Regions from separate parts of the Metabacillus mesotrionivorans genome, predicted to be linked through region 1. Evidence: riboswitches for the same ligand, from Rfam matches in the RefSeq annotation. Region 1 holds a riboswitch; the other holds the start of a gene.
The links. Region 1 has a riboswitch for glycine ahead of gcvT (glycine cleavage system aminomethyltransferase GcvT). Riboswitches for the same ligand answer to the same signal wherever they lie in the genome.

Region 1 (16,364 bases):
TCTTTATCCATGTCCACTGTCAGCTGGATCGTCATATAGCCAGGCTGTTTTTCTGTAATGTCGCATGAATTGGCCGTGAAAAAGGTTTCAAGAAACTCGCTGATCTGCTGCTGCTGCATCGTTTATCCCTCCATTCTCTGTTTTGTGTGTTCCTGTTCTGCAGAATGCAGGATGGATGTCAGGTTTTCCATCTTAATTTTCATTTCTCCGTCGCTTTTTGATTTGAACAGGATGTCCTGCAGGTGATCTTCGAAATTGGATATCTCCAGTTTAGTCAGAATCTCATCAAGCTCGCCGATGACCTTTTCAAACAGGTTGATTTTTTCATAGAGAAGTTTCAGAATGTGCTCTTCAACGGTGTTTTTTGTAGCCATATTATAAATGTATACATCTTTTTCCTGCCCGAGACGGTGAATTCGTCCAATCCGCTGTTCAAGCCGCATCGGATTCCAGGGAAGATCATAGTTGATGATGTGATTGCAGAACTGCAGGTTGATTCCTTCACCGCCGGCCTCTGTCGCAATCAAGACTTGAACACGGTTTTTGAAAAGGTCTTTCATCCAGTCTTTTTTGCCTCTCTTGAATCCTCCCCTGAAAGGAACAGATGAAATGCCGTGCTGCTGAAGAAACCACTGAAGATAAAACTGGGTGGCCCTGTATTCTGTAAAAATGATGACTTTGTCATTGATTTGCTGAATCAGTTCAACGGTCCGCTGTGCTTTGGAATTTCCGTCAACTTCATTAATGCAGTTCATCAGTTCTTCTATTACAGAGTCTGGAAGAGGAGATGCTTCGCCTTCAGGACGCTCGGCCATTTTTTTCAGCGTCATGTAGACAGCTTCCCTGCTTGAGCATGCCTCTCTTTGCAGCGTCATGATTGAAAACGTGCTGGCTGAAGAGGCGCCGAATGTTTTTAGACGTGAAATAGCCGTATACAGCTGGCGTTCACTCTCAGACAGTTCAATCGGAACGGTTTCAACATGCCGTTTAGGCCATTCAATTCCCGTATCTCCCCTGCGGTTTCGGATCATGACTTTGTTCACGAGTTCCTGAAGATGCTCATGGTGTTCCAAAGAGCGGTTCTTGGCAGAAAATACTTCTGAAAAGTAAGCTTCATTCCCTAAATGACCGGGCTTCAGCAGAGAGACAAGATTAAAGATCTCTTCTACGCGGTTTTGAATGGGCGTTGCAGTAAGAAGCAGGCAGTATTTCTTTTTCAGGCTCTGAACAAATTCATAGTTTTTCGTTTTGCTGTTTTTCAGTTTATGAGCTTCATCGATGATGACCAGGTCGTACTGCTGGTTTAAAACAATTTCCCGGTGAGGGCTTCTTTTAGCCGTGTCAATAGAAGAAACGACAACATCGCAGGCTTCCCATACGTAGCTTTTCTTTTGCTCAACGGCTGGAATATAGAACTTTTCATGAAGCTCTCTTGCCCACTGGGAGACAAGAGAGGCCGGAACGAGGATGAGAATTTTCTTAGCGAGTCCCCGAATCATATATTCTTTGACGATGAGGCCTGCTTCAATTGTTTTTCCAAGGCCCACCTCATCTGCAAGAATGGCCTTACCGTTCATGTTTTCCACCACCTGCCTCGCAACCTCCAATTGATGCGGAAGAGGAGTGAAGTCTGTCAGGTGATTTGGAGCCTGAAGCCCTTCAAAGGATGGAACAATAAGGTGCTTTTGCACGGCGCATGCCAGTTTGTAATTCTCCCAGCTGGCCCATGGGCCGTCATCATCAAGCTTTTTAAGAAAAGCATCTTGCCACGCGGAGTCAAATTTCAGTTTTACGTTCATGATTGACAGCCCTTTCAAAAAAGAGTGGATCTTTCTCTATTGTTCACGTTAAGTGGTAAAATAGCAGGTTATCACGATGGATTAGATGAAATGACAGTAAAACACGAACATTCCAATGTGTTTTAAACGAAACATTTGTGAAAAAAGTGATTGATGAATAAAGTCCTTAATGGTAGGATGTTAATAAGTAAGAAAGTTGCTAACTTACTCAGTTTTCAGTCAGCGGGCTTCTTATGTCAAAAATGTCATAATGTCTAAAATGTCTACTTATCAGTATCACCAATTAATGAAAAAATATGAGCGGATGAGAGCAAGGGGAGAGACTGCAGCATACGCATGCAGCGCCGAAGGAGCAAACTGATGTGAATCTCTCAGGCAAAAGAACTCTTGCTTGACGCAACTCTGGAGAGAGTTTGTGAAAGCGGCAAACCACCAAAGGGGAAAGCTCGGCCATTTTATTGGCCGGGTAAACTTTCAGGTGCAGGGACAGAGACTTCCATTAAAGGGAGTTCTCTGTCCTTTTTTTGATGAAAAAAAGAGGATCATACCGGGAGGCGATGAGATGGCGGATTTAAAGCGGACACCGCTTTTTGACTTATACAAAGAGCAGGGTGCAAAAACGATTGATTTCGGCGGCTGGGACTTGCCGGTGCAGTTTTCTTCTATTAAAGAAGAACATGAAGCTGTTCGCGAAAGGGCAGGCTTATTCGATGTATCCCACATGGGGGAAATTGAAGTAACAGGCACAGGCAGCCTTGCGTTTCTTCAAAAAACAATGACAAACGATGTTGCTCTTTTGAAAGACGGAGGAGCACAGTATACCGCTATGTGCTATGAAGACGGCGGAACGGTGGATGACTTATTAATCTATAAAAAATCAGATGCGCATTATCTCCTTGTAGTGAATGCATCCAACATTGAAAAGGATTTTGAGTGGCTGAATTCCCAGCTGTTCGGGGACACGGAACTGCAGAATGTATCGTCAGATGTTGCCCAGCTCGCTATCCAGGGACCGCTTGCTGAGTCAATCCTACAAAAACTCACGGATACAAATTTAAGTGAAATCAGGTTTTTTAAATTCAAAGATGACGTAAAAATTGCAGGAGCTGATGCTCTTGTGTCAAGAACAGGCTATACAGGTGAAGATGGTTTTGAAATTTACTGCGCCGCGTCTGAAGCACCTGAGCTTTGGAAGGCGATTTTGGAAGCCGGAAAAGAAGACGGTCTTCTGCCATGCGGACTCGGCGCCCGTGACACGCTCCGCTTTGAAGCGAACCTGCCGCTTTACGGCCAGGAACTTTCCAAAGACATTACACCGATAGAAGCAGGCATCGGGTTTGCGGTGAAACCGAATAAGGAAAGTGATTTCAACGGCAAAGCTGTATTAAAGGAACAAAAGGAAAACGGACCGGACCGTAAGCTTGCCGGAATTGAAATGATCGATAAAGGCATACCGCGATACGGCTATGAGGTGTTCGCAGGAGAAGAGCAGATTGGGGAAGTTACAACCGGCACACAGTCTCCTACACTTAAAAAGAATATCGGGTGGGCACTGCTTAAGAAAGAATTTGCTGAGCCCGGCACTGAAGTGTTTGTTCAAGTACGAAAGAAACGCTTAAAAGCAGTTGTCGTGCAGACGCCTTTTTATAAACGACCAAAAAAATAAACCGGGTTGAAAGGGGAATACATCCATGAAACATCGTTACTTGCCGATGACAGAGCAAGATCAGCAGGAGATGCTTCAAGCTGTCGGAGTAGCATCGATTGATGAGCTTTTTCAGGACATTCCTGAGAGCGTCCGATTTAAGGGCGAATACAGCATCAAGAAGGCAAAATCGGAAACAGAGCTAATGAAAGAGATGAGCGCGCTTGCTGCTAAAAATAAAGATTTAAGAAGCAACGCATCTTTCCTTGGAGCTGGTGTTTATGACCACTACATGCCAATCATTGTGGATCATGTGATTTCAAGATCAGAATTCTATACGGCCTACACGCCATATCAGCCTGAGATCTCACAGGGCGAGCTGCAGGCTATCTTCGAATTTCAGACGATGATCGCAGAGCTTACCGGCATGGATGCAGCCAACTCTTCTATGTACGATGGCGGAACGTCACTTGCTGAAGCGGCTATGCTTGCCTGCGGACAGACGAAAAAGAAAAAGGTCATTGTGTCAGAGGCTGTTCATCCGGAAAGCAGAGATGTACTGAAAACGTATGCCAAAGGACAGTACATTGAAGTCGTGGAAGTGCCTGTCAAAAACGGCGTGACGGACCTTGATGCTCTGAAAGCAGAAATGTCTGATGATGTGGCGGCAGTTGTTGTTCAATATCCTAACTTTTTCGGCCAGATTGAACCTCTCAAGGACATTGAGCCGATTGCCCATACAGGCAAAAGTATGTTTATCGTCTCTTCCAATCCGCTGGCACTGGGAGCTTTAACGCCTCCTGGAGCATTTGGCGCGGACATTGTTGCCGGAGACGCCCAGCCGTTCGGGATTCCAACAGCATTTGGAGGCCCGCACTGCGGCTATTTTGCTGTTACGCAGAAACTGATCCGCAAAGTGCCCGGCCGTCTTGTCGGACAGACAAAGGACGACCAAGGACGCAGAGGCTTTGTTCTGACTCTTCAGGCGCGCGAGCAGCATATCAGACGTGATAAAGCGACATCAAACATTTGCTCAAATCAGGCTTTGAATGCACTTGCAGCATCTGTTGCCATGACAGCGCTCGGAAGAAAAGGAGTCAAAGAAATGGCTCTGCAGAATATCCAGAAAGCAAACTATGCCAAAAAAGCATTTAAGGAAAAAGGATTCGACGTGCCGTTTGAAGGACCGATTTTTAATGAGTTTGCCGTTAAATTAACTAAGCCCGTGAAAGAAGTGAATGCCCGCCTGATTGAAAAGGGCATCATCGGAGGCTTCGATCTTGGACGCGTGTATCCGGAACTTGAAAATCACATGCTTATTGCTGTAACTGAACTTCGCACCAAAGAAGAAATTGATCAACTTGTTTTGGAATTGGGGGATGGACATGAATAACGAGAATCAGCCATTGATTTTTGAACTGACTAAGCCTGGCAGAACAGGCTACAGCCTGCCTGAAATGGATATTCCAGAACGATCAGCAGATGAACTCATTCCCGCTGACTATCTCCGCACAGAGGAAGCTGAACTGCCGGAGGTATCAGAGCTTGATATCATGAGGCACTATACAGCTCTTTCAAAGCGCAATCATGGAGTGGACTCAGGCTTTTATCCGCTTGGTTCATGCACGATGAAGTATAACCCGAAGATAAATGAAAATGTTGCCCGCATGGCAGGGCTTGCCCATATTCATCCCCTTCAGGATGAAAGCACCGTACAGGGAGCCCTTGAGCTGATGTATGACCTGCAGGAGCATCTTGTAGAAATTACAGGAATGGATGAAGTCACGCTTCAGCCGGCAGCAGGTGCTCACGGAGAGTGGACCGGACTTATGATGATCCGTGCCTATCACGAAGCAAACGGCGACACCGGACGCACAAAGGTCATCGTACCTGATTCTGCACACGGAACCAATCCTGCATCTGCTACAGTGGCAGGTTTTGAAACGGTCACTGTTAAATCAAATGAACATGGACTCGTCGATCTTGAAGATCTGAAGCGTGTGGTAGGAGATGATACCGCTGCGCTGATGCTGACAAATCCGAATACGCTGGGGCTGTTTGAGGAGAATATTCTGGACATGGCAAAGATCGTGCATGATGCAGGCGGCAAACTGTACTATGACGGAGCCAACCTGAACGCCGTACTAAGCAAGGCACGTCCCGGAGATATGGGATTTGACGTCGTTCACTTAAATCTCCATAAAACCTTTACCGGGCCGCATGGCGGGGGAGGACCGGGTTCAGGTCCTGTCGGTGTAAAAGCAGATCTTATTCCGTACCTTCCAAAGCCTGTTCTTGTGAAACGTGGTGACAAATATGCATTTGACTATGATAGACCGCAGTCCATCGGTAGAGTCAAGCCGTTTTACGGCAACTTCGGAATCAACGTGCGTGCTTATACATATATCCGCACAATGGGTCCTGACGGCTTAAAAGCTGTCACAGAATTTGCTGTTTTAAATGCAAACTACATGATGAGAAGACTTTCAGAAGCCTATGATCTGCCGTTTGACAGACACTGCAAGCATGAGTTTGTTCTATCAGGAAAACGCCAGAAAAAACTTGGCGTGCGCACGCTCGATATCGCGAAGCGCCTTCTGGATTTCGGCTACCATCCGCCGACAATCTACTTCCCGCTCAATGTTGAGGAGTGCATCATGATTGAACCGACGGAAACCGAGTCAAAAGAAACACTTGATTCATTTATTGATGCCATGCTTCAAATTGCGAAGGAAGCAGAGGAAAACCCTGAAATGGTTCAGGAAGCTCCTCATACTACCGTTGTTGGACGTCTTGATGAGACAACGGCAGCACGCAAGCCGATTCTCCGCTATCAGAAGCAATAAGAAAGGATTCGCCATCAGGCGAATCCTTTTTTTAAGAACTTATTTCTTCGTTTTAATTCTTCCGCTCCAGCCTTTAAAGCCGCCTTTTAATGTGTAAAGGTCTGAATAGCCCTTTTTCTTAAGCATCTGCGCTGTGCGTCCGCTTCTTACTGTGTTTTGGCAATACAGATAAACAGGCTGGTCTTTGCGGATTTCTTTATGGCGCTGTCTCATTTGTGACATTGGGATGTTTCTTGCGCCAAGAATATGGCCGCCTTCAAATTCGTTCGGCTCGCGTACATCGATGAGCTGAGCCTTTCTGTATCCTGCACGGAATTCCTCTTCCGTTAATGTTTTCATAATTTTACGCTGGTAAAAATAAGAGAAGATTGTGTAGGCTGCAATTGCGCCGACTAAAATTAATAAGAAAACCCATGTTGTCAAGCTGACCCGACTCCTTTTTTATACCCTTTATGCGGGCTGGTTCATGTAAACCTCTGTTTATTGGACAAGTATAATTATATAAGAGCAGGGGCAAATTGTCATCCATGAATCAGACTTATTTGTTTTCAACCCGGTTTTCTTTTTGATAGACTATGATAGCGGAATGAATTTAACAAACAGCCTAAGCATGAAAAATGGGGTATGAACATGGAGAAAGAAATTTGGAGATTTATTGATTCGGGCAATTGCTCTCCTGCTTACAATATGGCGCTTGATGAGGTGCTGCTTGAGTGGAACAGCGAAGGGAACTTTCCGCCTGTCATCCGTTTTTACGGATGGAACCCTGCGACACTCTCTGTAGGTTATTTTCAGAAAGCGGAAAAAGAAATTGATCTTGAAGCTGTTAAACGGAACGGACTCGGCTTTGTGCGCAGGCCAACCGGCGGCAGGGGTGTCCTGCATGATCAAGAACTTACATACAGTGTCATTGTTTCAGAAGACCATCCTGAGATGCCGAAGACCGTTACAGAAGCATACCGTGTGATCTCAGAAGGAATTCTTCAGGGATTTAGAGAGCTTGGCCTAGATGCATATTTTGCTGTGCCGAGAACGGAGGAAGAGAAGCAGGGGCTTAAAAATCCGCGTTCAGCGGTTTGCTTTGATGCACCCTCCTGGTATGAGCTTGTCGTTGAAGGAAGGAAAGTGGCAGGCAGTGCCCAGACACGTCAAAAAGGCGTGATTCTCCAGCACGGCTCGATTCTGCTTGATCTTGATGAAGATCTTTTGTTCAGCCTGTTTAAGTACCCGAGTGACAGGGTAAAAGAACGAATGCAGAAGAACTTTAAAAATAAGGCAGTTGCAGTGAATGCTCTCAGAGAAACAAAAGTAACGATCGAAGAGGCAAAAGAGGCGTTTAGAAGAGGGTTTGAAAAAGGGCTGAACATTAAGCTCGAACCGTATAAACTGACTGAAAAAGAACAGGCTGCAGCCATGAAACTGGCAGCTGAAAAATATGAATCGGATGAGTGGAATTATAAACGATAGGCGGCTGAAATAAGTCGCTTTCGTTTATTTTTATTTTTCTATTTATTTCTATGTGTTCCTTATTTTTCTAGGTTTCTTCTCTCTTTTAAATTTGCAACCGACAAATTACTTCAAAAAAAGTGATTTACAATCTCCTATCTTCTTTATTCTCTTTTTTTCACACTCAATTATGAAGTTTTTAATTTGACAAAATTACAACAGACTGACTTTTTATCCATATGTAGTATTGTCGAATGAAAAAGAAACACTATATATTGATAAACGAGTGGCTGTGTGATAAATTAAATCAAGTACAAAGATAATAGGGGAGTTGTTTGAATGACCGTTGCACTGAATGAAAATCTGAAACTTGATGTGGACAAGCTTAACCACGATATTTCACTTTTTCCCCAAGTTCATCCGATTACAGAAGATATGAAGCTTACACACAAAGGTGTATCGCGTTTAGTCATGCTTGACCGGTATACATTTAAAGACACTGAAAAGCTGACGCTGTCCAAAGGCGATTTTGTCGTTCTGACAATTAAGGAAGATCCGAAATTCCCGGCAAGAGGCCTCGGGTACATCTTAGATATAGACTGGCAGGCAAAAATGGCGCATGTACAGGTGGAAGAAGAGTACCGCCATTCACTTGAGAAGCCTGAAGAAGTGGAATCAGGAGTCATTCACCGCTCTCTTGACGTCATAGAAAAACCGCTTGAAGTATATTACGAACAAATAGCCAAACGGAATGCGACTGGTCTTGCATCTGTTGAGAAAACTGAAGAAAAGCGCAAGGAATGGTTTGAGAAATTCTATCAGGAACTCGTCGGCCTGAACTTTGTTCCTGCTGGACGCGTGTTATACGGAGCGGGAGCGGGAACAGATGTGACTTATTTCAACTGCTACGTGATGCCGTTTGTGCAGGATTCACGCGAAGGCATTTCCGAACACCGCAAGCAGGTCATGGAAATCATGAGCCGCGGCGGAGGCGTCGGGACAAACGGTTCAACGCTGCGTCCGAGAAACACCCTTGCAAGAGGAGTCAACGGCAAATCATCCGGTTCAGTATCCTGGCTTGATGACATTGCAAAGCTGACTCATCTGGTTGAGCAGGGCGGGTCGCGGAGGGGCGCCCAAATGATCATGCTTGCCGACTGGCATCCTGACATTATTGAATTCATTATTTCCAAAATGCAGAATCCCCGCATCCTGCGTTACCTGATTGAAAATACAAACGATGAAACCATTAAGAAATACGCCCAGGAAAAGCTGAAGTTCAAGCCGCTTACACAGGACGAGGAAGCCATGTATCAGAGCATCGTCAATTACAAGCAGATTCCGGGATACGGCGGATTTAACGAAAAAATCATTAAAGACGCTGAAGTGAAGCTTGCAGTCGGCGGAACCTATACCGTTCACAATTCAGAATTCCTTACAGGAGCCAACATCTCTGTCACGCTGACAAAGGATTTCATGGATGCTGTTGAAAAGGATGCCGATTACGAGCTGCGCTTCCCTGACGTTGAAAGCTATAATGCAGAGGAAATGAAGGCTTACAATGAAGACTGGCATAACCATGGTGACGTTCGCGAGTGGGAAAAACTCGGCTACAAAGTGCGCACGTACCGTACGATCAAGGCGAAAGAACTTTGGAACCTGATCAACATCTGCGCGACATACTCTGCAGAGCCGGGCATTTTCTTCATTGATAACGCCAATGACATGACAAATGCTAAAGCGTATGGACAGAAGGTAGTTGCAACGAATCCTTGCGGGGAACAGCCTCTTGCACCATATTCTGTCTGCAACCTTGCTGCCGTCAACCTTGCTGAAATGGCAGACAAAGAAACAAAAACAGTCAATTTCGAAAAACTGAAAAGAACGGTTGAAGTCGGAGTACGCATGCAGGATAACGTAATCGATGCAACACCGTACTTCCTTGACGAAAATAAAAAACAGGCACTAGGCGAACGCCGTGTAGGTCTGGGTGTTATGGGACTTCACGACCTTCTGATTTACTGTGAAACACAGTACGGTTCTGAAGAGGGCAACGACCTGATTGACAAGGTCTTTGAAACGATCGCTGTTACTGCTTATAAAGCATCTGTAGAGCTTGCAAAAGAAAAAGGCAGCTTCCCATTCTTGACTGGCGAAACAGCTGAAGAAACGAACAGACTGCGCCAGGCCTTAACTGAGACCGGCTTTATGAGCAAAATGCCTTCTGATATCCGGGAAGATATTAAAGAATACGGTATCCGCAACTCACACTTGCTGACTGTTGCTCCCACGGGTAAACAACTTGCCCCATACATTCGTAAGAGTGTAGCGTAAACTTGGCTATATGCGGGAAACTCCGAGCATCCTTTTGTACTCGTGCTTTGCCAGCATATCTAAAGAGTAAAAATTAAAAGGTGCGGACAATCCGCAGGGAAGTCGTGGCTGACCCCTCAACGACTACATGCCGAGCAGCCAGATTATTGAGTACAACTCTGATCTTTTTATAAAGCAAAAGAGGTGTACGTAATGGAAAAGTTGTGTTTAAACTGCGGGATGAAGATGAAAGTGAAACCGAGTCATTATACACGAAAAAAATATTGTTCTCGTGTATGCAAAGGTCAATACTCTTCAAAACATCCTGAAGCATTTTCACATTTAAAGAAGTCTCTAATCGTAAAATGTAACAATTGTGATAAGTCTATAACAAAAAAGCCTTCTACCGTTTTTAAAACAAATTTTTGCAATCATAAGTGCAAACAGGAATTCCAAATCAGGAACGGCTCTCAAATTAACCAGCATTTAGTGAAAAAAATACCAAAGGTTTGTTTGATTTGCGGCAAAGAGTTCTCAGTTATCATATCCAGGGCAGACACAGCAAAGTATTGTTCACGTAACTGCTTAGGAGTTGAGAATGGAAAAAGAGGACAGATAGCTTACAGAAAAAGAACAAACATTTCATGTACGAATTGCGGCACTGAATTTGAGAAGAAGCCATCAGTAGTGAAGAGATGGAACTTTTGCAACAAGGAATGTATGAGAGAATATTATTCTAAATCTAAATCTTTTTCTGGTGAAAATAGCCCTACATGGAAAGGTGGAGACATAAATTATTATGGATCCAACTGGTGGGAGCAAAGGCGAAAAGCAAGAAAAAGAGATGATTATACATGTCAGGATTGCGGAATAACTGAAGAGAATTACGGTAGAGAACTTTCGGTTCATCACATTGTACCTTTTAGAGATTTCAAAGGTGACTGGAAGGAAGCTAACAAGCTTTCTAATCTGATCAGCTTATGTGAATATCCATGTCATAGAAAAAGACACAGTAAAAATAATCATCTGGCTGATGATATAGTCTGACCTGTATGGCGACATACAGAGTGGGTACTGATAATCCCACCCTCTTTCATAAAGAGAGTAACAAAAGTGAGCACAGGGACAATGGTCGGAGTTTCAACCGGACTAGAACCATACTTCTCCTTCTCTTACTACAGAAGCGGAAGACTTGGCAAGTTCATTGAAGTAAAAGCAGATATCGTACAGGAGTATCTGGACAAAAATCCTGATGCAGATCCGGAGAATCTTCCTGAATGGTTTATCTCAGCTATGGAACTGAGTGCAGAAGCGCATGCAGATGCACAATGCGTCATCCAGCGCTGGATTGACAGTTCGATCAGCAAAACGGTTAACGCACCTAGAGGATATACGGTGGACCAGGTCCAAAAAGTATATGAGCGTCTGTATAAAGGCGGAGCAAAAGGCGGAACAGTCTACGTTGACGGAAGCCGGGACACTCAGGTCCTTACATTAAAAGCGGAGGAGAATACCTTCTCTGAAACAGAAGAAGCACCGAAAGAAAAAGGTAAAGTTGTTCTTGTGGATACGATCCAGGCTTTGCGCTCGACAAATGTAACAATTGGAAACGAAGTGGGCAATACATGCCCTGTATGCCGCGAAGGTACAGTTGAAGACATTGGCGGATGCAACACATGCACAAGCTGCGGTGCACAGCTGAAGTGCGGATTATAAGAAATGGAAGAGCCGGGACATCCGGCTCTTTTCTTGTGCTTCTCCCGTAAGCTTTCTTGTCATGACCTGCAAACTAGTGTACACTTGTAATGATTTCCTATGTTTTGAACGTTTTTTTGGAGGGGACCGCATGCCAACACCAAGTATGGAAGATTATATTGAACAAATCTACATTTTAATAGAAGAAAAAGGATATGCCCGTGTTTCAGATATCGCGGAAGCATTATCCGTTCATCCCTCCTCAGTGACAAAGATGGTCCAAAAACTAGACAAAGATGAATATCTCATATACGAAAAATACCGTGGACTTATTTTGACGCCTAAGGGCAAGAAGATCGGAAAGCGCCTTGTCTACCGTCATGAGCTGCTTGAGCAGTTCATGCGTTTGATCGGCGTGGATGAAGAAAAGATTTACAACGATGTTGAAGGCATTGAGCATCACCTCAGCTGGAATGCCATTGACCGCATCGGAGATCTCGTGCAATTTTTTGAAAGTGATGAAGCGCGTGTAGATACCCTGCGTGCAATCCAAAAACAAAATGAACAGGATAACGAGTCCTGAAAAAACGAAAGCAGCTGCTTTCGTTTTTTTCTTGCGCCAAAACTGGAAAAGGTCTAATTCCCCGGACTTCATCTTACACTATAAGGATAGGAGAAGAGGGGAGGAACTTCTGTGTACATTGATGGTGTCTTCTCTGGCGGCGGCATAAAAGGGTTTGCGCTGATTGGAGCCTATCAGGCAATTGAACAGCGCGGGCTGCAGTTTGTAAGAGTGGCAGGCACAAGCGCAGGTTCGATTGTGGCATCCTTTATCGCAGCAGGATACAGAAGTGATGAAATTATCCGAATGATGGACGATATGGAGCTTGGAAAGTTTCTTGAGAAAAACCCTTCCATTCTTCCATTTAAATTGATGAAATGGCTTAACCTCTATTGGCGCCTCGGTCTGTACAAAGGCGGGAAGCTTGAGGAATGGATCGCTGCCAGGCTGAAGGAAAGGGGAGTTTCCACCTTTGGTGATTTGAGGCCCGGATCTTTAAAAATTGTAGCCTCTGATCTTACAAACGGCAGGATTATTGTGCTGCCTGATGATCTTCCCAGGTACGGACTTGTTCCGGAGAGGTTTTCAGTTGCACGGGCTGTCTTAATGAGCTGCAGTCTTCCGTATTTCTTTGAACCTGTTAAGCTGACGAGTGCTGAAGGGACGAACATAGTGGTAGACGGAGGAGTTTTAAGTAACTTTCCAATCTGGCTTTTCAAGGAAAAGGCGAGGCCTGTAATTGGAATCAAGCTAAGTCCGAGAGATGAAGAAAGGCCGAGGAATCAGATTAAAAATGCGATTGAAATGTACGGAGCGCTGTTTGAAACGATGAAAGATGCCCATGATGCCAGGCATATATCAAGCAGGCATGAGAGAAACATCATTTTTCTTCCGGTAGAAAGCATTCTCACGACAGAATTTGATCTCTCGGAACAAAAAAAACTAGCTCTGATTGAGCTAGGAAGAAGCCGGACGGAACAGTTTCTCAAACGGTGGACTTATTAATGCGAAAAGAAAAGCAGGTCAGAAAAAAGCCCTGCTTTTCTTTTTGCCTTTTCTGCCTTCAATCACGGTCAGGTGTGAAGCCTGCTTCTTTTTAAGAGCGCTTGTTTTGCTGCTCTTTTTAGGAGCCGACACACTTTTCAAATGGGAGCTGCTCTGATTGCGGTCGCTGAAACGCCTTTTGGACTGTTTAACAGCTTTGGAATAAGAGGAAGAGTCTTTTCCCATTCTTTGTTTTGTAAAGTAACGGACAACAAAATAGATGATGGCTAGAACAGCAGCAAACACGAGCATTTCTCTGAAGAGGAAGCCGGGCCTGCTGATGAGAGTCACTAAAAACCCGATTCCTCCCAGAGCTAACACAATCATCACAAATGGATTCATTCTATTTTTCATGAGTCCACCTCCCAAGATGAAAATGAGTTAATGAAGTTTTAGCTTATACAATTTGTTCTGTTTTTATACCTTCTTCTGTTTCTTTTTCCAGGCGGAGCATTTCATTGAAGCTTGCAATTGCGACTTCGGTCTGTTCGTTGTCAGGCTCTTTTGTGGTTAAAAGCTGAAGGCATAAGCCCGGGTAGCCAAGCCATTTAAGGACAGGCACATCTCTCAGCTTGTTTGTAAACTGCAGCACTTCAAATGAAATGCCGATCACAACGGGAATTAGGGCCAGTCTGTTCAGAACGCGCACATAAAGCGGTTCAGTCGGAACAAGCATGTAGACAAAAACTCCGACAATCACGGTGAAAAGAAGGAAGCTGCTTCCGCATCTGTAATGAAGTCGGCTGTTGCTCTGAACGTTCTCAACTGTGAGCGGCATACCGTTTTCATAACAGTTAATGACTTTATGCTCTGCCCCGTGATACTGGAATACACGCTTGATCAGCGGAGTAAAGGATATCGCGTAAATATAGGCAAGCAGGAGAATAAGTTTGAAAAGACCTTCAATCAGGATCTGTGACAAATCCGAAGAAAAAACAGGTCTTGTAAGCTCTGCAAGAAAAAGCGGGACGAGTGTAAAGATGAATTTTCCGAATAAAAAGGACAGAACCCCGATTGCTGCAACTCCGAGTATCATCGTCAGTTTTGATTCTTTTTTCGGCTCGTTCAGCTGCTCGTCATCTTCTGGATCAAGGTCGTACCTGTCTGTTGAAAAGTTGAGATGTTTCGTACCATTTGCGCTTGCTTCTATGATTGCTGCGATTCCGCGGATAAATGGTATTTTTTTAAGGGCTGTCAGTGTGCTGTTTGATTTTCTCGACAGCCGGAAATAATCAATTTCCTTGTTTTTCCGTCTGATGGCTGTAACGTAGTGATGCTTGCCGCCAAACATGACGCCCTCTACTACTGCTTGCCCTCCATATGCGGGCTTGTTCTGCTTTGACATTTTTCACCAACCTACCTATCTATTCTCTTTTTGAGCGGATTTTAAACAAGACGGAAGAGAATGTTATGTTTATATTCTACATAAAAACAGCATAAACCTCTAGGCAGTTATATTTTATTCTTCAATTTATGGGCGCCGGAAAGGTTCTGCAGGTAAGTACGTCTGTAGTATATCCTAATACTTGCCAGTTAGACATTTTCTGCATCGATTTTCGGATTGGATGTACATACTAGAAGTAGGAGGTGTACATATGACAGATGATTATCAGTCTAATTCTGCAGGAATAGAAGATGGACAGGATGATAAGCAGGGCGAGGGTCTCCCGTTTATCGCAAGAGCTATGATTACCGGATTTGCAGGAGGTATTTTCTGGGGTTTAATCGGCTATTTGGCTTATGTGCTGAACATGACAGAAATCAGTCCGAACATGCTGCTGCAGCCGTTTCTGCTTGGTGACTGGAAAAACGGCACGATCGGAAATTTTGCGGGAGTACTGGTCATCGGATTCCTTTCTGTAGGAACGGCACTCGTCTATTACTTAGTTTTAAAAAGGTTTTCGTCTATTTTCGTCGGCATGATTTATGGAGCGGCTTTATGGGCGCTTGTCTTTTTCCTCTTGAATCCGATTTTTCCAAACGTCAAAACAGTCTTTGAACTCGAGCGACTGACAACGGTTACGATGATATGTTTATACATTTTATATGGGGTCTTTATCGGGTATTCCATTTCCTTTGAACAAAATGAGCTTCAATCGAAAAAAAAGGGCAGCGCTTCCACGTAACAATGGAGGTAACGCACAATGAAGTATGGTAGAATGTTCTAAAATGAACATTCTATTTTTTGTCGGCTTTTAATTCATGCGGCTTGAGTGTTTTTGACGAAAACATCTGTCACATGAAGAAGAGTCCTCATAGTGCTTGGAGGTTGAAAGATGAGACACTATATGGTAATTAACGGCCCAAACCTGAATCGCCTTGGGCTGCGTGAACCTGATATTTATGGAAGCAAAACGCTGACAGATCTTGAGCGTGAGCTGATGGTTTTTGCTGAAAAGCAGGGGTTTCAGGTCACTTGCTTTCAGTCCAATCATGAAGGAGACCTGATTGATGCCATTCATGGATCAGATGGCCACTACGATGGCATTGTGCTGAATCCGGGGGCGTTTACCCACTACAGCTATGCCTTGAGAGATGCCATTGCAAGCGTTCCTCTTCCTGTGATTGAAGTGCATATCTCCAATGTTCACAGCCGGGAGCCGTTCAGGCATCAGTCTGTCACTGCGCCGGTCACTGCCGGACAGGTGGTCGGACTCGGATTTCAGGGGTACCAGTTTGCCCTGCAGGCAATACATACAAAGATAGGGGAGAAACAGCATGCTGAAGATTGAGAAATTAAGAAACAGGCTTAAGGAGCTTGATGTTGACGGACTTCTTATTGCAAGCGACTATAACAGACGGTACATGACCGGTTTTACAGGCTCATCGGGTGTCGCGCTCATTTCTCTGTCAGGAGCCGTATTTATCACGGACTTCAGGTATACAGAGCAGGCAGCCAAGCAGGTTGAAGGCTATGAAATTGTTCAGCACAAGGGGCCGATTCTGGACGAAGTGGCTGCACAGGCAGAAAAGCTTTCAATCAAGCGTCTTGGCTTTGAACAGGATCATTTATC
Region 2 (16,364 bases), on a different contig from region 1:
TGTCCGAAACCGTTCTTCACTTTCAGTTCCCATGAACCGTCACGCGTGCGCTTTAAGTCCTCCACGCTGTGCTTGTAGTGGACCTCCACATTTTTTCTCTCCAAATGATCAAAGAGCATACGTGTTAAAGCCCCGAAGTTTACATCCGTACCGGAGTCAATTTTCGTCGCTGCAATCGGCTCGGACGATGTACGGCCTTCCATCATAAGCGGAATCCATTCCTTCAGCTTTTCATGGTCGCTTGAAAATTCCATCCCGTGAAACAGAGGGTTGTCTGATAACGCTTCCAATCTTTTCTTCAGAAACGCGACATTTTTTTCCCCTTCTACAAAGCTCATGTGTGGAATCGGCATGATAAAATCCTCAGGACTTCGGATCAGATTCCGTTTGACCAAGTAGGACCAGAACTGTCTTGAAAGCTGGAACTGCTCATTTACCTTCACAGCCTTGCCGATATCAATCGATCCGTCCGCTTTTTCCGTTGTATAGTTAAGCTCGCACAGTGCAGCATGACCCGTACCTGCATTGTTCCACTCATTTGAGCTCTCTTCACCCGGACTTCCGAGTTTTTCAAATACTTTAATGTTCCATTCTGGCGCTACCTCTTTCAGCATCGCTCCAAGCGTTGCACTCATGACCCCGGCACCAATTAGAACTACGTCTGTTTTGTTCTTTAAGCTGCTCATACTACCCATCCTTATCCCCTAAATTTGCAAAAACGAGCAGGCTCCCGCATAAACATGCAGGCAGCCACCTTTGAACATACACAAGTCTTCTGAATATCAGTTTATCACAGTCTATTATGAATAGATTAAATTTTACTATTATCTGATAATTATAAACCATTTCCGGTCGGTTAAAAAGGATAAGTTCTCAGCGGATGTGGATTTCCCCAATTATTGTATGATTTTTTCCGGCAAAAAAGACTTATTCGGACACCCGCACCGGGAAACCGAGATTTACATATATTGTTTATTCTGAAAATTCATGTATACTGTATCTAAATGATATATATCTTTTAGATAGGGTGAACAGAATTGAAAACCTACAGCGATACAACCTATGCCATTCTTGGTATTTTAACGACAGACTGCAGAACCGGCTATGATATAAAGCAGCTGATTGACAGGAGTCTGACCCACTTCTGGAAAATCAGCTACGGGCAAATCTATCCGACCCTTAAAACCATCGTCGAAGAGGAGCTGGCAACCGTCACGATCTCCTCTCAGCCGTCGAAACCGGAGCGAAAGGAATATCATCTCACGGCAAAAGGGAGAGAAACACTTAAGAACTGGCTTGAGGAACCGATCAAACAAATTCCTGCAGAGCGCAATGAAATTCTGCTCAAATTGTTTTTCGGCCGGCATCAGTCCAAAGAAAACACGGTAACGGTTTTACAGGATTATAAGACAAACCTGGAAGCCCGGTACCTTACATATACAAGCATCGAAGAAAGCATTACGGCCCATAAAGATCACGCAGAAGATGCCGTCTTTTGGCTCTTCACACTGGATTACGGAAAACGAATGACAAAGGCTGCGATTGAATGGTGCATGTTTACTATTGAACAGCTGATGAAAGAGGAGGAATAAGAATGGCTCAAAAGGTGAGTGCAGGGAGGTACACGACAGACAACCACGAGAACATCGTTGTTTTTCTGATTGGAATGAGGGTTAACAAGCGGCTCGCCCTGCACAAGTGGCTTCCGGTCTTTTTTGCCATGCCGGGAATGATCAGAGAGCTTTATATGAACAAGAATGAATTAGGCTTCCTGTCGATGGAAAGCTATTTCGGGCTGAGAACAACGGTCATGATTCAATATTGGCGCTCAACAGAGGATCTGCTCGCTTATGCAAGAAGCGAAAAGCACATGACGGCATGGAAAAACTTCAATCAGAAAGTCGGCAGCAATCCTTCAGTCGGCATATACCATGAAACCTATGAAGTAAAAGCCGGAAACTACGAATCGATCTATGGAAACATGCCTCCTTACGGCTTAGGAAAAGCACTCAACGTTATTCCTGTTGAAGCAAGCCGCGCCTCGGCAAAACAGCGGCTGATGAAAGCCGGAACTACAACCACCTCCATCTAAACGGAAAAGAGGCTGCATGACAATTGTCTTGCAGCCTCTTTTTATCAGGTCAGGGACCTTTTTCTCGATGAATACAGCACATAAAGCAAGATAAACCACACAGGCGTCAGCATCAGCGCCGGACGCGTCTCATCCGCTACAAGCATCACAATCAGAATCAGCCCGAACAGCACCAGCACGGCATAGTTGATGAACGGCGCAAACGGAGCCTTGAATACGGATTTCGCATGCAGGTCCCCTCGGGTTCTCCGGTATTTAATGTGACAGATCAGAATGACGCTCCACACCCAGATAAAACAGATGGCGCTGATTGTCGTCACAATGCTGAATGCCTGCTCGGGAATCAGCTTGCTTAGAAGCGCACCCGCTGACACAACGGCAGCCGACAGCCACAGCGCGTTGCCGGGAACATGCTGTTTTGTCAGCTTCCTCATGGAGGACGGCGCCTGGCCGCGTTTGCTCAAAGTAAACAAGATCCGGCTTGTCGAAAACAGGCCGCTGTTGCAGGCAGATGCTGCAGACGTCAGGACAACAAAATTAATGATTCCTGCTGCAAGCGGAATGCCGATCAGGCTGAACGTTTTCACGAACGGACTCTCAGAAGCGTTCAGCTCCGTCCATGGATTGATGCTTAAAAGAACAACCAGCGCACCGACATAGAAAAACAAGATCCGGAACGGGATTTTGTTGATGGCAGAGGGAATGTTTTTTCTCGGATTGGACGTTTCCGCAGCAGACACACCAACCAGTTCCACACCTACAAACGCAAACACAACCATCTGGAACGATAGCAGGAATCCGGTCATGCCGTTTGGAAACAGGCCGCCGTGCTCCCACAGATTGCTTACCGAAACAGTTCCCGCATCTGTCTTGAACCCCATCACAATCAAGATTACCCCAATGACGATCAATCCCAGAATCGTCACTACCTTGATCAGTGCAAACCAAAACTCGAGTTCCCCAAAAAGCTTCACCGTCAGCAGATTGAGCCCAAGCAGCAGCAGAAGGCACACAATTGCAGGAGCCCACTGCGGAATGTCATACCAATACTGCACGTACACACCAACCGCAATGACATCGGCCATCGCCGTCATGATCCAGCAGAACCAGTACGTCCACCCTGTTACAAATGCCGCCCGCGGCCCAAGATAATCCTCCGCAATATCCGTAAACGACTCATACCCCGCCTTTGACAGCAGGAGCTCCCCAAGCGCCCTCATCATGAAAAACAGTGCAATCCCGACAATCAAATAAGCGAAAATAATGGACGGTCCCGCAAGCTGAATAGCCTTGCCCGACCCTAAAAACAACCCCGTTCCAATCGTTCCGCCTATTGCAATCAGCTGCACATGGCGGTTCGCCAAATCTCGTTTCAACTCCTGCTGTGCCATTTGTGAATTCCTCCTTCTTAGATGTAAAAAACCCAATAAAAAAAGAGACGGGAAGACTCCCAATCTCTTTTTGAAGAATACCAAAATAGCATTTGCCGCCCGAAAAACGGGTACACCAAACTCTAAATCTATACTCTTCTGTCCTTTTGCCTGAGATTGTGAACCCTTCGGCGCCGCTAAAGCGGTCTCTCCAGAAGCTGCTCCGGCTGTAGTGTGATCCACAGCCATCATAGCCTGCTCTATTAAAATTTAAGTATTTCTGAATAATGCTTAATTGTAGGGGGTGCTGCCTTCCTTGTCAACAGTCCTGCAATCACAGGGAGAATATCCCACATTCTAATTGATAATTATTTTCATTGACAACCCGTCATATTGAGGATAAATTAATGATAATGATAATTATTATCAAATAAACTGGTACTAAGGAAGGAACGACAAATGAATACAAGACGCAAATTTTTAACACTGGCTCTTTCTATTATAGCTGTACTTATGATTGCGCTTGCAGGCTGCTCAAGTGAGCAATCAGGCACATCGGAAAAATCTTCTGAAAAGAAAGCTGATTCAAAAGGGGAAGATACACAATACCCAATCACGATCAAGCATGCATTCGGTGAAACGGTCATTGAAGAGAAGCCGGAACGCGTTGCAACCATTTCATGGGCAAACCATGATGTTGCACTTGCTTTAGGTGTGGTGCCGGTAGGTTTTTCAGCAGCAAACTACGGCATTCAGGATGACAGCGGAATGCTGCCATGGACGAAAGAAAAGGTGAAAGAACTTGGAGAAGACAATCCGAACATCTACCAGGATACAGACGGATTAGACTTTGAAGCGATCTCTGACTCACAGCCGGATGTGATTTTGGCAGCCTACTCAGGCATCACGCAGGAAGAATACGATACATTAAGTGAAATCGCACCGGTTGTAGCTTATAAGTCAGCCCCTTGGGTTGCTTCATGGCGCGAACAGGTCACCTATAATGCAATGGGTATGGGAATGGAAGAGGAAGGCAAAAAGCTGATTGCCGATACAGAAAAACTCATCCAGGAAAAAGCAGGCGATCACCCTGAACTTAAAGGGAAGAAAGCGGCATTCGTCAGCATTTCAGCTGATGATCTCTCCAAGTTTTACATATACACTCCAGCTGATCCGCGCGGAGAGTTCCTGAGCGAGCTTGGGATGGAATACCCTGAAAGCATTACGAGCCAGCTTAAGGATGAAGACGGTTTCTATCTTGAATTAAGTGCAGAGAATGCGGATATGCTGAACGGTGCTGAAATCCTTGTTTCATATGGAAATGAAAATACGTTAAAAGCCTTACAGGAAGACCCGATCCTTGGAAAAATTCCTGCGGTTCAAAATGGATCTGTTGTCATCATCGGAGACAACACTCCGCTCGCTGCGGCCGGCAATCCAAACCCGCTTGCAATTGAATATTCCATCGATGAATACTTAACATTACTTTCAGAAGCTGCAGGCAAAGTAAAGTAACATGATGAACCAGTCCGTTACAGAAAAGAAGCAGCTGATGGTACCCAGACATTTCATAAAGGTTTTGATTTTTTCCCTCATTTTGCTCGGCTTATGCACAGCGGCTTCTCTTATGTTCGGGTCCCGTACGGTTGGATGGAAGGAACTCATGGACGGTCTGTTCCATCCTGACGTACAGTCCCACGGAGCAAATGTTGTCCGCCAGAGAATCGCACGGACGGTATTCAGCCTCATGTGCGGCGCGGCCCTTGGCATCTCAGGAGCCCTCATGCAGTCTGTCACGCGCAATCCGATTGCAGATCCGAGCATATTGGGAGTAAACACAGGGGCGGCACTCTTTGTCGTCTGCGGCATTACCTTTTTAAATATCAGTACGGCAGGCCACTATATCTGGCTTGCACTTGCGGGGGCAATCATAACGGCCATTTTTGTATTCGGAATCGGTTCAATGGGGAGTGGCGGAGCCACGCCCCTTAAACTCGTTTTAGCGGGTGCGGCCACAAGTGCAGCCTTATCATCGCTTGTGATGGCCATCATGATTCCCCGTTCAAGCGTCATGGATCAATTCCGTTATTGGCAGGTAGGGAGCGTCGGGGCAGGAAACTGGGACTCGATTTCTCTCTTTATTCCCTTTCTTCTCGCCGGAGTGCTTATTGCAGTTTTGTCGGCTCCTGCACTTAATGCACTTGCTTTAGGTGATGAAGCTGCGTCAGGTTTGGGCGTGCGGACAGGCACGCTCAGGCTGTTTGCTGCTTTTGGAGGCGTTCTGCTGTGCGGTGCAGCAACAGCTCTTGCAGGTCCGATCGGCTTTATCGGTTTACTTTCCACTCACGTCATACGGCTCGTCATCGGTCCTGATTTGCGGTATGTCATTCCGATGTCCGCTCTTTCAGGGGCCATTATTTTAACGATATCTGATGTGTGCGGAAGGCTTGCCGGAAGACCCGGCGAGCTCGAAGTCGGCGTCGTGACAGCCTTTATCGGGGCTCCCATCTTAATTCTACTAACTATGAAAGCGAAAATGCGTGCCTTATGATGAACGATACGATCAACCTTATTATGACAGGCAGAAAAAAGAGACGGCTCCGGTTCATCCTCGTGACTTCCCTTCTGGCAGTCATTGCGCTTGCCCTTTGCTGCGCCATGCTCATGCTCGGGAATACGATTTATCCCGTTCAGGATATCATACGTGTCCTGCTGGGGGAAAAAGTACAAGGAGCCACATTTACAGTAGGCACACTCCGGTTCCCGAGGATGATTGCAGGCTTGTTTGCCGGTTTTGCTTTCGGCGCTGCAGGAGCAGTCTTCCAGACCATGCTGCGAAATCCTTTAGCGAACCCGAATGTCATCGGGATCACCGCGGGTTCAAGTGCAGCCGCCGTTTTTTGCATCGTTGTCCTCCATGCAAGCAATACCGTTGTCAGCATTGCTTCTATCTTTGGCGGCCTTGCAGCAGTGCTCGTTATTTTCCTGTTATCAAAAGGCTCCTCTTTTTCAATCGGCAGGCTGATCTTAATCGGCATCGGCATTCAGGCCATGCTTGACGCTGTGATTTCCTATCTGCTTCTGATCGGCCGGGAGAACGACCTTCCTGCTGCAATGAGATGGCTGAGCGGAAGTCTCAACGGTGCAAAGATGGAGACCCTCTATCCTCTGATTATCGCTGTTTTGGTGTTCACTCCCGTCCTTGTAGGACTCGGAAAGCGTCTGGACATGCTTGAATTCGGGGAGGAGGCTGCGTCATCACTAGGCGTGGACACGGATAAAACAAGACTTGCCCTGATCATCAGCTCTGTCCTGATCATTGCGCTTGCTACCGCTGCAACAGGACCGATCGCGTTTGTCGCATTCCTTTCCGGACCGATCGCAAAAAGACTGACAGGTGCCGGATTTTCACCGATTATTCCGGCAGGTCTTACAGGCATCATCCTGGTGCTCGCATCTGACCTTGTTGGACAGTTTGCCTTTACTGCCAGGTACCCAGTCGGCGTCATCACCGGTATCCTTGGAGCGCCGTACTTAATTTACCTGCTGATCCGAATGAACCGGAAAGGAGATTTATAATGAAACCGGCACTTACCTTTAAATCTGAACAAATCTCGGCTGGATACGAGAACAACCTTATCCTTCATGATGTCAGCCTCTCGATTCCAAGCAATAAAATCAGCATCATGATCGGAGCGAACGGCTGCGGAAAATCCACCCTGCTCAAAACGATGGCAAGGCTCATTAAACCCGTTTCCGGGCAAGTCACTCTTAACGGAAAACCCATCAGCAAGATCCCGCCAAAACAGCTTGCAAGAGTGCTCGGGCTATTGCCCCAGTCCCCAATCGTCCCTGAGGGGATAACTGTTGCTGACCTGGTCGGACGCGGAAGGTACCCTCATCAGACGTTTCTGAAAGGCTGGACAAAAAAGGACTATGAAGCCGTCGCCGAAGCCATGGAAATCATGAACATCACCGAATTTGCCGACCGCAGCATCGACGAGCTTTCAGGTGGCCAAAGACAGCGTGTCTGGATAGCCATGGCTCTCGCACAGCAAACGGACATCCTGTTTCTCGACGAACCGACAACCTATCTGGATATCACCTATCAAATTGAAATTCTTGACCTGCTGACAGACCTGAACAGGAAGCACGGGACGACCATCGTCATGGTCCTCCATGACATCAACCTGTCCGCCCGTTATGCCGACCACATCTTTGCCCTTCAGCAGGGACGGCTTGTCGCAGAAGGCGCACCGGCTGAGGTCATCACAAGCACACTGATCAAAGACATCTTCGGCCTCAACTGCACCGTCATACCGGACCCTGTCTCGGGCTCTCCGTCTGTGGTGCCGATCGGACGCCATCATGTGAAGAGGGAGTGCAGTGTGTATTGACGGTCTTTTAAAATGACGAATCGACTGAACAAAAAAAGGAAGGAAACCGCTAAGCAGAGGTTTTCTTCCTTTTTTAGTGGCTACAACATACAGAGGGCCTAAAACACTACTTGAACAATATCTGGCTCTCTGCCTCGTTTTGTCAGAATAACAACAGCTTCATAATCGCTTTTCCATTCAACAGAAATCTCATCCGGTATTTTTGTTTTCACTATGCTTTTGTTACCGTAGTTGATTCTAATGGAAGGGGAAGGAAAATCGTCTCTTTTGACAACCTCGATTGAGTTTACCTGATTAGGAGATTCACTTACTTTCAACCGGGTTTCCTGAGGGGATAAAACGTACCAGGCCGCTGTTGCAAGGGTCAGGATTCCTAAAATGACGGCAATTAAAAAACACCCGATTTTGGTGAAAAGCTTCGTTTTTTCCCGTTCTGATTTGTCATTGTCATTCCAATCCATAGCCTTGTCCTTTCTTTCCATAACTTGATCTTCTAAAACAAAAAAGCCACAGCCGTTTTACTGTGACTCTGACGTTTTTTGATTCTTATCCGCAAAATATGCTGCACACAAAAGGAATAGTATTCCCAGCCCCCATCCAGCTATCGTTGAATAATCAAACAAACCCTTTGCTGCTACTCCGCCCGTAATGGATGCTGAAAAAAGCATAAGAAACATGACGGTATAGTTTTTCTTCATTAATCCGCTCACCTCTTACCATAATTATACTATTAATTAGAGTAAAACCAACCTTTTTTGGCTGGGTGAAGTGTAAAGGGATAAACGAAATGGCAATTAGTCAGTGGTTTCTCTTTACGTGCAGGTATTCTAAATTCCTTCCTCTCCCCCAAGCTCCTCAAAGGTCCTCCTGCTAAACTCCTTATACGGCGAATCCGGCATTCCCTCAAACCGCTCCACAGCTGTCCTTGCAGCCACCAAAGCTTTTTCTGAATCCCCCAGCTTTTCGTAGCACATGGCTTTGTATGTATCCCTCAAGTAAAATTGGGACAAATCAAACGGGTGGTGATGATAAGGCGGAACTTCCGCCAAATCCAAATAGCGGATGGCTTCTTCATATTCCTGAAGACCATGCAGGGCTTTCCCTTTTTGGAGGAAGAACCATTCTTTGAATTTCAGGCCTGTTTCTGCTTTCTCCAAGTGCGGATTGATCAGATCAAGCGCCGCCCGGTAATCATGTTTGACCAAAATAAAAGATTCAATATGAAACAGCTGATAGCTGAGAAAGGAACCTTCATCCTCCGAGAATTCAGCATACTGCTTCAATTTCATGATGTAGTAGGTATACAGCTCTGTATCCTCAGCCATCAGGGCAGAAGCAGCTGCCATCCGGTACAGATCATCAATCAGGTAATACATTTTATTTTCTTTTGAAAAGGCGATCGCCTCATTCATCACGCGTTTTGCAGACATGGTATCTCCGACTGCAAAGTGCATGATGGCTTCATGATAATCGAGATCAAGCCTTGTGATCGGGTCGATATAGGCAAACCTTTTTTCGATTTCTTTCCGCTCAAAAAGCAGCACCTTCAGCGCCTTTTCGTAATGGTGCCCGATAAAGTGGACGATGCTCCGGAAAAGACCCGTGCTTGCCCTCTTTTGTGTCAGGTTCATCTGTTCATAAAGCGCGGTCGCTTTGTCAATTGGTTCCTTCCACTCTTTTTTCTCGCTGTACATGCTGCGGCCGTACAGTTCCAGCAGCCTTGCCGCTTCATACCCCTGCTGCAGCTTATGGACATGCGGTTCAATCAGCTGGATGAGCTTTTCATATTTATCAGCCGGATCTTCCTTGTTCGCGCTGTATATTCTCTCTGCCTCATCAAGCACTTCTCTCAGCTCAACCACATTCACTTCATTCACAAGCTGGGACACATCCACCTCAAGCCGCTTCGCAATATAGGCCAGGCTTTCCATGGACGGATTCGCTTTATTGTTCTCGATCAGGCTGAGCATCCCTTTTGTAAGTTCGGATCCCGCAAGCTCCGCAAGTGTCAGTTTTTTCTGCTTCCTCAGCTTTCGTATTCGTTCGCCAATCATGGTTAACACCCCAATTTTTCTAATTAGTTTAATTTTATTAAACTTTTCCTTGAAATGGAAGAGCAGGATGCGTTATAATTTGTTTAATTAAATTAAACTTTTGACGCTTGGAGGATTTTAAATGGATGAAATAAGAAAATTGAAAATGGCAACCTACCATTTGTTCACCTTTACCATCAGCAAGCTCATCTCAACGTTCGGCGCACAGGTGTATGCCTTTGCGATCAGCTTTCACATCCTGCAGGTCACGGGATCGGCCACAAGCTTTGCCGCAAACCTGCTCTGCAACATTCTGCCTCGGACGCTGATTTCACCCTTTGCAGGCTACGTCGCAGACAAATACTCACGGAAAAAAATCGTCATCCTCGCACAGATCTCGACCACCCTTGCCATCAGCGGACTTCTTTACGTCAGCCTGACACACGGACTTTCATTGACCGCCATCTACATCACAACAAGCATCCTTGCCATCGCATCCACCTTTTCTTCCGTCACGTTCACATCCTCCATCACCGGCTTAGTCGACGAAGCACGCATCCAGCGGGCCATGTCACTCAACCAGATGGCCATGTCCTTCGCCGCAATCGGCAGCCCGGCAGCCGGCGGATTGTTATATGGAGCCGTTTCAATGGAGACCTTTCTGATGATCTACATCGCCGCTTCCATCATAGCCGTACTTCTTGAATCCACCATGAATTTCACCCTTTTTGCAAAGCGCAAAACCGAAGGAAAGACCAAAGAATCCATGTGGCAGAGCATGAAAGCAGGCGTAAGCTATTTGAAAACAAAGCAGGTGCTCATGACCATGATCTGGCTCTGCCTCATCGTGAATTTCCTGTTCGGTTCTTTTGAGGTAGGCTACTCCTACGTCCTGATTGAAAAACTGAACCTTGCGTCCCAGCATTTCGGATTCACGCAGGGAGCCTTTGCCGCCGGCATGCTTGTCCTATCAATCTACTTCTCAGTCCGAAAAGAAGTCAAGTACCCGTTTCTCGTTTCAAAACGCGGCATACTCGCCATCGGATTCATTCTCGGAGCCACTGCGCTGCCGCTCATGATTGATTTGTCCTACTGGTCCATCTTCACCTTTTACATGATTCTGATGTTCAGTTTCGGCGCCATGATCATCATCATCAACACACCTATTCAAGTCATGATGCAGAAAATGATCGATGATGACTATAAGGGACGCGTCTTTTCCCTTATTGAAACAATGGCCATGGCCCTTATGCCGCTCGGAATGATTCTATTCGGATTCCTGTACGACGCCGTACCGGGCCAGTACATCCTGCTTGCCTCGGCAGCCATCCTGCTCGGAGTGGTTGTCACCCTGGCAAGACCGAGCGTTGTAAAGAAGGTGCATCCGGAGCTCGATGGGGAAAAGAGAGTGCTGTCTGAAGCCGGGACGGCTATATAAAAACAGGGACCTGACCCTCAGTGCGTTAACGTGCTGAGGGTCAGGTCTTTTTATCTATAAAGTGGAAATTTTTGTCCGTTTTTGTCCTTTATATGAAACTCTCCTTTAGAAAATAATGTATAATGAGAGATAGAAGTTATAAAATTAGTAATTTATACCCAAAAATGACACCAGCGGGTGATTGCATGTGTAAATTCATGAAAAGCGAAAAGGGAGTTACCTTGATTGAACTGATCAGTTCCATTGCCATTTTATCGATTATTTTGCTGAGCTTTATGTATTTTTTTATTAACTCGGCTCAGTATAACGGGGTTTCAGCAGATAAGATGAATGCTGCCAATATTGCGAGGGAAGTACAGAAGGATTTTAAAGAAGATCCGGACAAAAACCTTGCATTGAAGAACCTCATTGCCTACTCAAGAACTTCAGCCGCGACGACCATTTCAAAAGCCAGCTACCCCGATTTGCAATTGACGCAGGACATTCAGGATAACAGTGGACTTCTGACATTAACCACGACGAACCAAACCTTCACGGTGGTCGTCAAAGTGGATACAACAAGTGACCCCAACGTAGATCTGTCCCTATCAAAGCTGCACGTCCAGGTAAAAAAAAATCAAAAGGTAGTATCAGAAACCTATACGTACTTCGAAAACTAAAAGCGAGGGAACAGGATGCGCACACACCTCCAAAAAAATGACGGATTTACCCTCATTGAACTGCTTGCCGTACTGGTCATTCTTTCGATTGTCGGCACACTCGTATCAAGCGTTTTATTAAACGGGATCAACTACTCGAAAAAATCGGAAGAGCAAGTATCCATCCAGCAGGAAATGAATCTATTTTTAACAACCATCACCAAATCCCATGAGTCTTTCGCATCGTACGAGCTTGTCGCTGACCAAAACCCGGCTGCAAATACCATAAAACTCATAGGAAAAGACGCGTCAGGCAAGGTTATCCGAACCGCAGAACTATCCAATGAGAACTATGTATATTCCCTTTACAATTACCAAGGAGGAAGCGATATTCCTCTTCCTGCTTCAGCTATGATTCAGACATCAAAGCCATTCTACATACACATCATCATTACCAGCAAAAAGAAGCCGAACCAGACCTACAGGATAAAAACCATTATTTCCAGGCTATAGGAGGGAATACACGTGCCGAATCTAAAGAATGAACGGGGGATGACCCTTGTAGCTGTATTATTGATCATGACGATGTTTTCTATTTTAGGTCTGGCCGTCATGGCCGCTTCCATCAATAACATGAAGCAGGTCAGCAAATCGGAATTCGATGTCAAGCAGACGGATATCGCCGAAATGGGGGTCGTCTATTATGAGACTCAGCTCAAGGAGTTTCTAAGCCAGCATCTGCTTGATTCAGCTGCACAGAACACGCTCATGAACAGCCTGTTTCCTGCTGCAGCAACCAAAGACCAGCTGATTCAAAGCTTTAAAACTCAGTTTCCAACTAAGTTAAACAGCCTTTATAAAGCTGATCCTTCCCTGTACTCGGCAGACGGGGTTCTTCCGGAGATAACAGTCGATTCAAAAAACGCCTTCAGGATTAAAATTGACTCCAGTGGAATTATACCGCTTGCTACTTGCAAATCGAATGTTCCAAGAGATTCACAGTGTTTCGAGATCCATTTTACGAGTGAGGGCTACCACACCCAAAAGCTCGAAAAAACATTAAAAGCAGTGTATTCCTTTTCCTATTCCGTTAACGCCGGCAGCATAAGCATTTCCACTGCGCCAACATCTGCACCCCTGTACAAAAGCATTTTGGACAGCATTCCCGGCAAAAACTTGAGACAGTGCACCATAAATTCTAAAACAAATTATCTAGAAGCAACCTGCATGACAGATTTGCCTCCTGCAAGTTTCCCAAAAATAAATGGAATCTCCAATTCGTTTATTGTTTTCAACAACAGTGCCAATTTTCAGCATCTGTCTCATGCAGTGTCCCGTTCCACACTGGTCATTTACAGTAAGGACAGCAGCAATCCTGCCACCCTCGGGAAGTTAAATCCCAATGGGTTTATACATTCACAAATCGTGATTGTCGGGAACGCCAAATTGGATGATCAAATCATGAAACCCGTCAATTCAAGCATCTACATAACCGGTGATGCGGACCTTAAAGGGTTCTCCTTCAAAAACCGTGATTCCCTCACGAAAGTATGTGTAGACGGTACGATCACCCCGCCGGCCATGGCAGCTTACGAAGGCGTTTATTCGAAGAAATCCAATCCATCAGCCTATCAGAACAGCTGCATGGGAAAATCGAACACAGGCGGAACCACCTTCCTTACCATTAACGGTGCGATTATTACTCCCATGTTAGAAGATAAACCAGTGGTGACTTATTAAGATCTTTTATCCTATAAGACAAAAAGCGTACATACTGATATGTCCGCTTTTTTTGTATGCCATTGATGATTGGTACGTTCTAGTCCATTCCACCCCGTGAAGATCTGCCTATGTACAGCTTGGACTATTTTTGTTAGGTTTTGGTTGTGTAAAAAAATAGGAACTTTTCAGGGAAGGATGACGAAAATGAAGAGAAGATCAACATGGTTAGGTTCACTCCTGCTAGGTATCGCTTTATTGACCCCTTCACTAGGAGTGCAGGCAGACGCAAATGCACAGGATGCAGACAAAGGACAGGAAACGTTCAGAGTCTATATCCAATCTGAGAAAAGTGATTTTATACAGCAAGCGAAAAACAAGTACGGTTCCAGATGGAACTTAGGTGATCATTCGTTTTCAACAAGTGTTAACCAAAGCCAGTTTGAAGCCCTTCAAAACAATAAAAATCTTTCCGTTCAAAAAGTTTCTAAAGTGAAGGTTAACATTCTCGGAGGGTCGAATCAAACCGTTACTCCTGAGGACCAAACTCCATGGGGAATTGAAGCAATGTATGAGGACCCTGCCATCAAGGCAACAAGCGGCGGTGAAAACATTCGTGTAGCCGTTTTAGATACAGGTGTAAAAACCAATCATCAGGATTTAAAGAACCGCTCAGAGCAATGCAAAGATTTCACAGGTCTCCTTCTGCCGTTAAAAGATGGCAGCTGTTATGATCTGAACGGTCATGGAACCCATGTATCAGGAAGCGTTCTGGCCGATGGAGGAGACAGCGGGACAGGGATTTACGGGGTAGCTCCGGAAGCCAAGCTCTGGGCATACAAAGTACTGGGTAATACCGGAACAGGCTTCTCCGACGACATCGCTGCTGCCATCCGTCATGCAGCCGATGAAGGAAAGCGCCTTGGCGTAAAAACGATCATTTCCATGTCTCTTGGTTCTGAGGGTAAGGACGAATTGATAGCTGAGGCTATATCCTATGCAAATAAGAACGGCACTCTGGTCGTGGCAACTGCCGGAAACACGGGCCCCGATCATAACACGATCGGATATCCAGGCGGTCATCCGGATGCGGTTGGAGTGGCTGCACTTGAGAACACCTTCGAAAACGGATCGTACCGCATCGCAGATTTTTCTTCAAGAGGAAATCCGGCAACGGACGGAGACTATGTGATCGGTGAACGTGACGTAGAAGTGTCTGCTCCCGGTAAAGATATCTTATCTACTTGGAAAGACGGAACGTATAATACCATCAGCGGCACATCAATGGCGACTCCTCATGTGTCTGGGCTTGCAGCAAAGATCTGGGCAGAAAATCCATCCCTGTCGAACGCGGATGTCAGAAAGGAACTGCAAAACAGGGCGAAAGCCAAGGATATACTTGGCGGCCTGCATGCCGCTCAAGGGGATGACATAGCTTCAGGATTCGGTTTCCCGACAGTCAAATAAATCTATCATGAAAAAACAGCCTTCTTTCCCGCATTGTTATCGAGTGGGGAAGGAAGGCTTTTGTTTATTTTTAAGAGGGGAAGACGGTCTGATGATCACTCCGCCCAGGTATTGTGCAACCAGCCTATCATTACCAGGCGTTTTTGTCCGTTCAAAAAGCGCATCTATGGTATCATAGTTAAATTGTTTCATACTGTGCAAGTTCACCTAAGAAGGAAGGTCATTATGAACACTACAGAATTGACTAAGCGGCACTGGCTGCTTATTTTAACACTTTCACTCTTAACATTTGTCCTTGGCACAAGCGAATTTGTCATCGTCGGGATCCTGACCGACATTTCATCGAGTCTTGGAATAACTAATTCACAGGCAGGCACCCTTGTATCCGCCTTTGCGATCACGTTTGCCATAGCCACACCAATCGTGATGTCAGCGACAAGCCATTTCCAAAAGCGCAAATGGATGCTGTTTTTAATCGGGGCATTCATCATGCTGAATGCGCTGTGCATCCTGTCGTCAAGCTATTTCCTGCTCCTTGGTCTCCGCATGCTGACGGCCATTGTCACAGGGGTCTTGATCTCGCTTGCCATGATGGTTGCCAGTGAAACGATGCCGGCTGCAAAACGCAGCCTTGCCATCTCTTTTGTATTCGGGGGCTTTACGCTTGCGAACGTAGTTGGGGTTCCACTGGGCACGCTGGTCGCCGGCTGGTTCAACTGGAATGCAACGTTTATGCTGACGACGCTTCTCGGGGGAATTGCCTTTTTAGCCGCTTTCTTCGTCTTGCCTGATCTGCAGAAGCAAGCCCGAAGTTCCATGCGCGATCAATTCTCATTATTGACGCACCCGAGAATCCTGATGGCCTTTTTCATCCCGTCTCTCGGATTTGGAGCAACGTATGCCGTCTTTACGTATCTTGTCCCAATCCTGAAACAGATGGAAGCGCCAGGCGGCTCCATCAGCCTGATCCTGTTCGGCTACGGATTCATCTCGATTTTCAGCAACATACTAGCCGGCAAAATCGCGGGCCGCAACGCCATCGGACGACTCCGATTTGTCTTTCTCATCCAGGCCATCGTCCTGATCAGTCTATATTGGACAACCAATCAGTTTACGCTCGGTCTGATTAACATCGGCCTCATGTCCCTGATGGCTATCCTGTTAACCACATCCACCCAGCTTTACCTGATCGACCTTGCCGGCATCTACC

Region 2: linked by a shared signal. The riboswitch ahead of ACTSEZ_RS14585 (amino acid permease) and the one ahead of gcvT (glycine cleavage system aminomethyltransferase GcvT) in region 1 are both predicted to bind glycine.

The regions. Positions count from the first base shown of each region.
Region 1 covers NZ_JBQMFF010000010.1:10,641-27,004, reverse strand. Annotated here, with positions in the region: gene ACTSEZ_RS18665 (YqhG family protein) at 1-119, opposite strand, end outside; gene ACTSEZ_RS18660 (DEAD/DEAH box helicase) at 123-1,799, opposite strand; glycine riboswitch at 2,104-2,196, shown strand; gene gcvT (glycine cleavage system aminomethyltransferase GcvT) at 2,362-3,465, shown strand; gene gcvPA (aminomethyl-transferring glycine dehydrogenase subunit GcvPA) at 3,491-4,837, shown strand; gene gcvPB (aminomethyl-transferring glycine dehydrogenase subunit GcvPB) at 4,830-6,290, shown strand; gene ACTSEZ_RS18640 (rhodanese-like domain-containing protein) at 6,330-6,689, opposite strand; gene lipM (octanoyltransferase LipM) at 6,921-7,757, shown strand; partial or broken gene ACTSEZ_RS18630 (vitamin B12-dependent ribonucleotide reductase) at 8,076-10,031, shown strand; gene ACTSEZ_RS18625 (HNH endonuclease) at 10,263-11,096, shown strand; partial or broken gene ACTSEZ_RS18620 (ribonucleotide reductase barrel domain-containing protein) at 11,166-11,765, shown strand; gene mntR (transcriptional regulator MntR) at 11,896-12,327, shown strand; gene ACTSEZ_RS18610 (patatin-like phospholipase family protein) at 12,439-13,311, shown strand; gene ACTSEZ_RS18605 (SA1362 family protein) at 13,330-13,704, opposite strand; gene ACTSEZ_RS18600 (DUF1385 domain-containing protein) at 13,748-14,695, opposite strand; gene ACTSEZ_RS18595 (YqhR family membrane protein) at 14,946-15,476, shown strand; gene aroQ (type II 3-dehydroquinate dehydratase) at 15,627-16,082, shown strand; gene ACTSEZ_RS18585 (M24 family metallopeptidase) at 16,069-16,364, shown strand, end outside.
Region 2 covers NZ_JBQMFF010000005.1:53,362-69,725, reverse strand. Annotated here, with positions in the region: gene ACTSEZ_RS14600 (malate:quinone oxidoreductase) at 1-686, opposite strand, end outside; gene ACTSEZ_RS14595 (PadR family transcriptional regulator) at 1,038-1,592, shown strand; gene ACTSEZ_RS14590 (DUF4188 domain-containing protein) at 1,595-2,092, shown strand; gene ACTSEZ_RS14585 (amino acid permease) at 2,137-3,483, opposite strand; glycine riboswitch at 3,612-3,687, opposite strand; gene ACTSEZ_RS14580 (iron-siderophore ABC transporter substrate-binding protein) at 3,922-4,977, shown strand; gene ACTSEZ_RS14575 (FecCD family ABC transporter permease) at 4,979-6,013, shown strand; gene ACTSEZ_RS14570 (FecCD family ABC transporter permease) at 6,010-7,041, shown strand; gene ACTSEZ_RS14565 (ABC transporter ATP-binding protein) at 7,041-7,859, shown strand; gene ACTSEZ_RS14560 (hypothetical protein) at 7,958-8,341, opposite strand; gene ACTSEZ_RS14555 (hypothetical protein) at 8,378-8,557, opposite strand; gene ACTSEZ_RS14550 (helix-turn-helix domain-containing protein) at 8,687-9,913, opposite strand; gene ACTSEZ_RS14545 (MFS transporter) at 10,035-11,330, shown strand; gene ACTSEZ_RS14540 (prepilin-type N-terminal cleavage/methylation domain-containing protein) at 11,528-11,989, shown strand; gene ACTSEZ_RS14535 (PulJ/GspJ family protein) at 12,005-12,481, shown strand; gene ACTSEZ_RS14530 (type II secretion system protein) at 12,494-13,708, shown strand; gene ACTSEZ_RS14525 (S8 family peptidase) at 13,895-15,154, shown strand; gene ACTSEZ_RS14520 (MFS transporter) at 15,380-16,364, shown strand, end outside.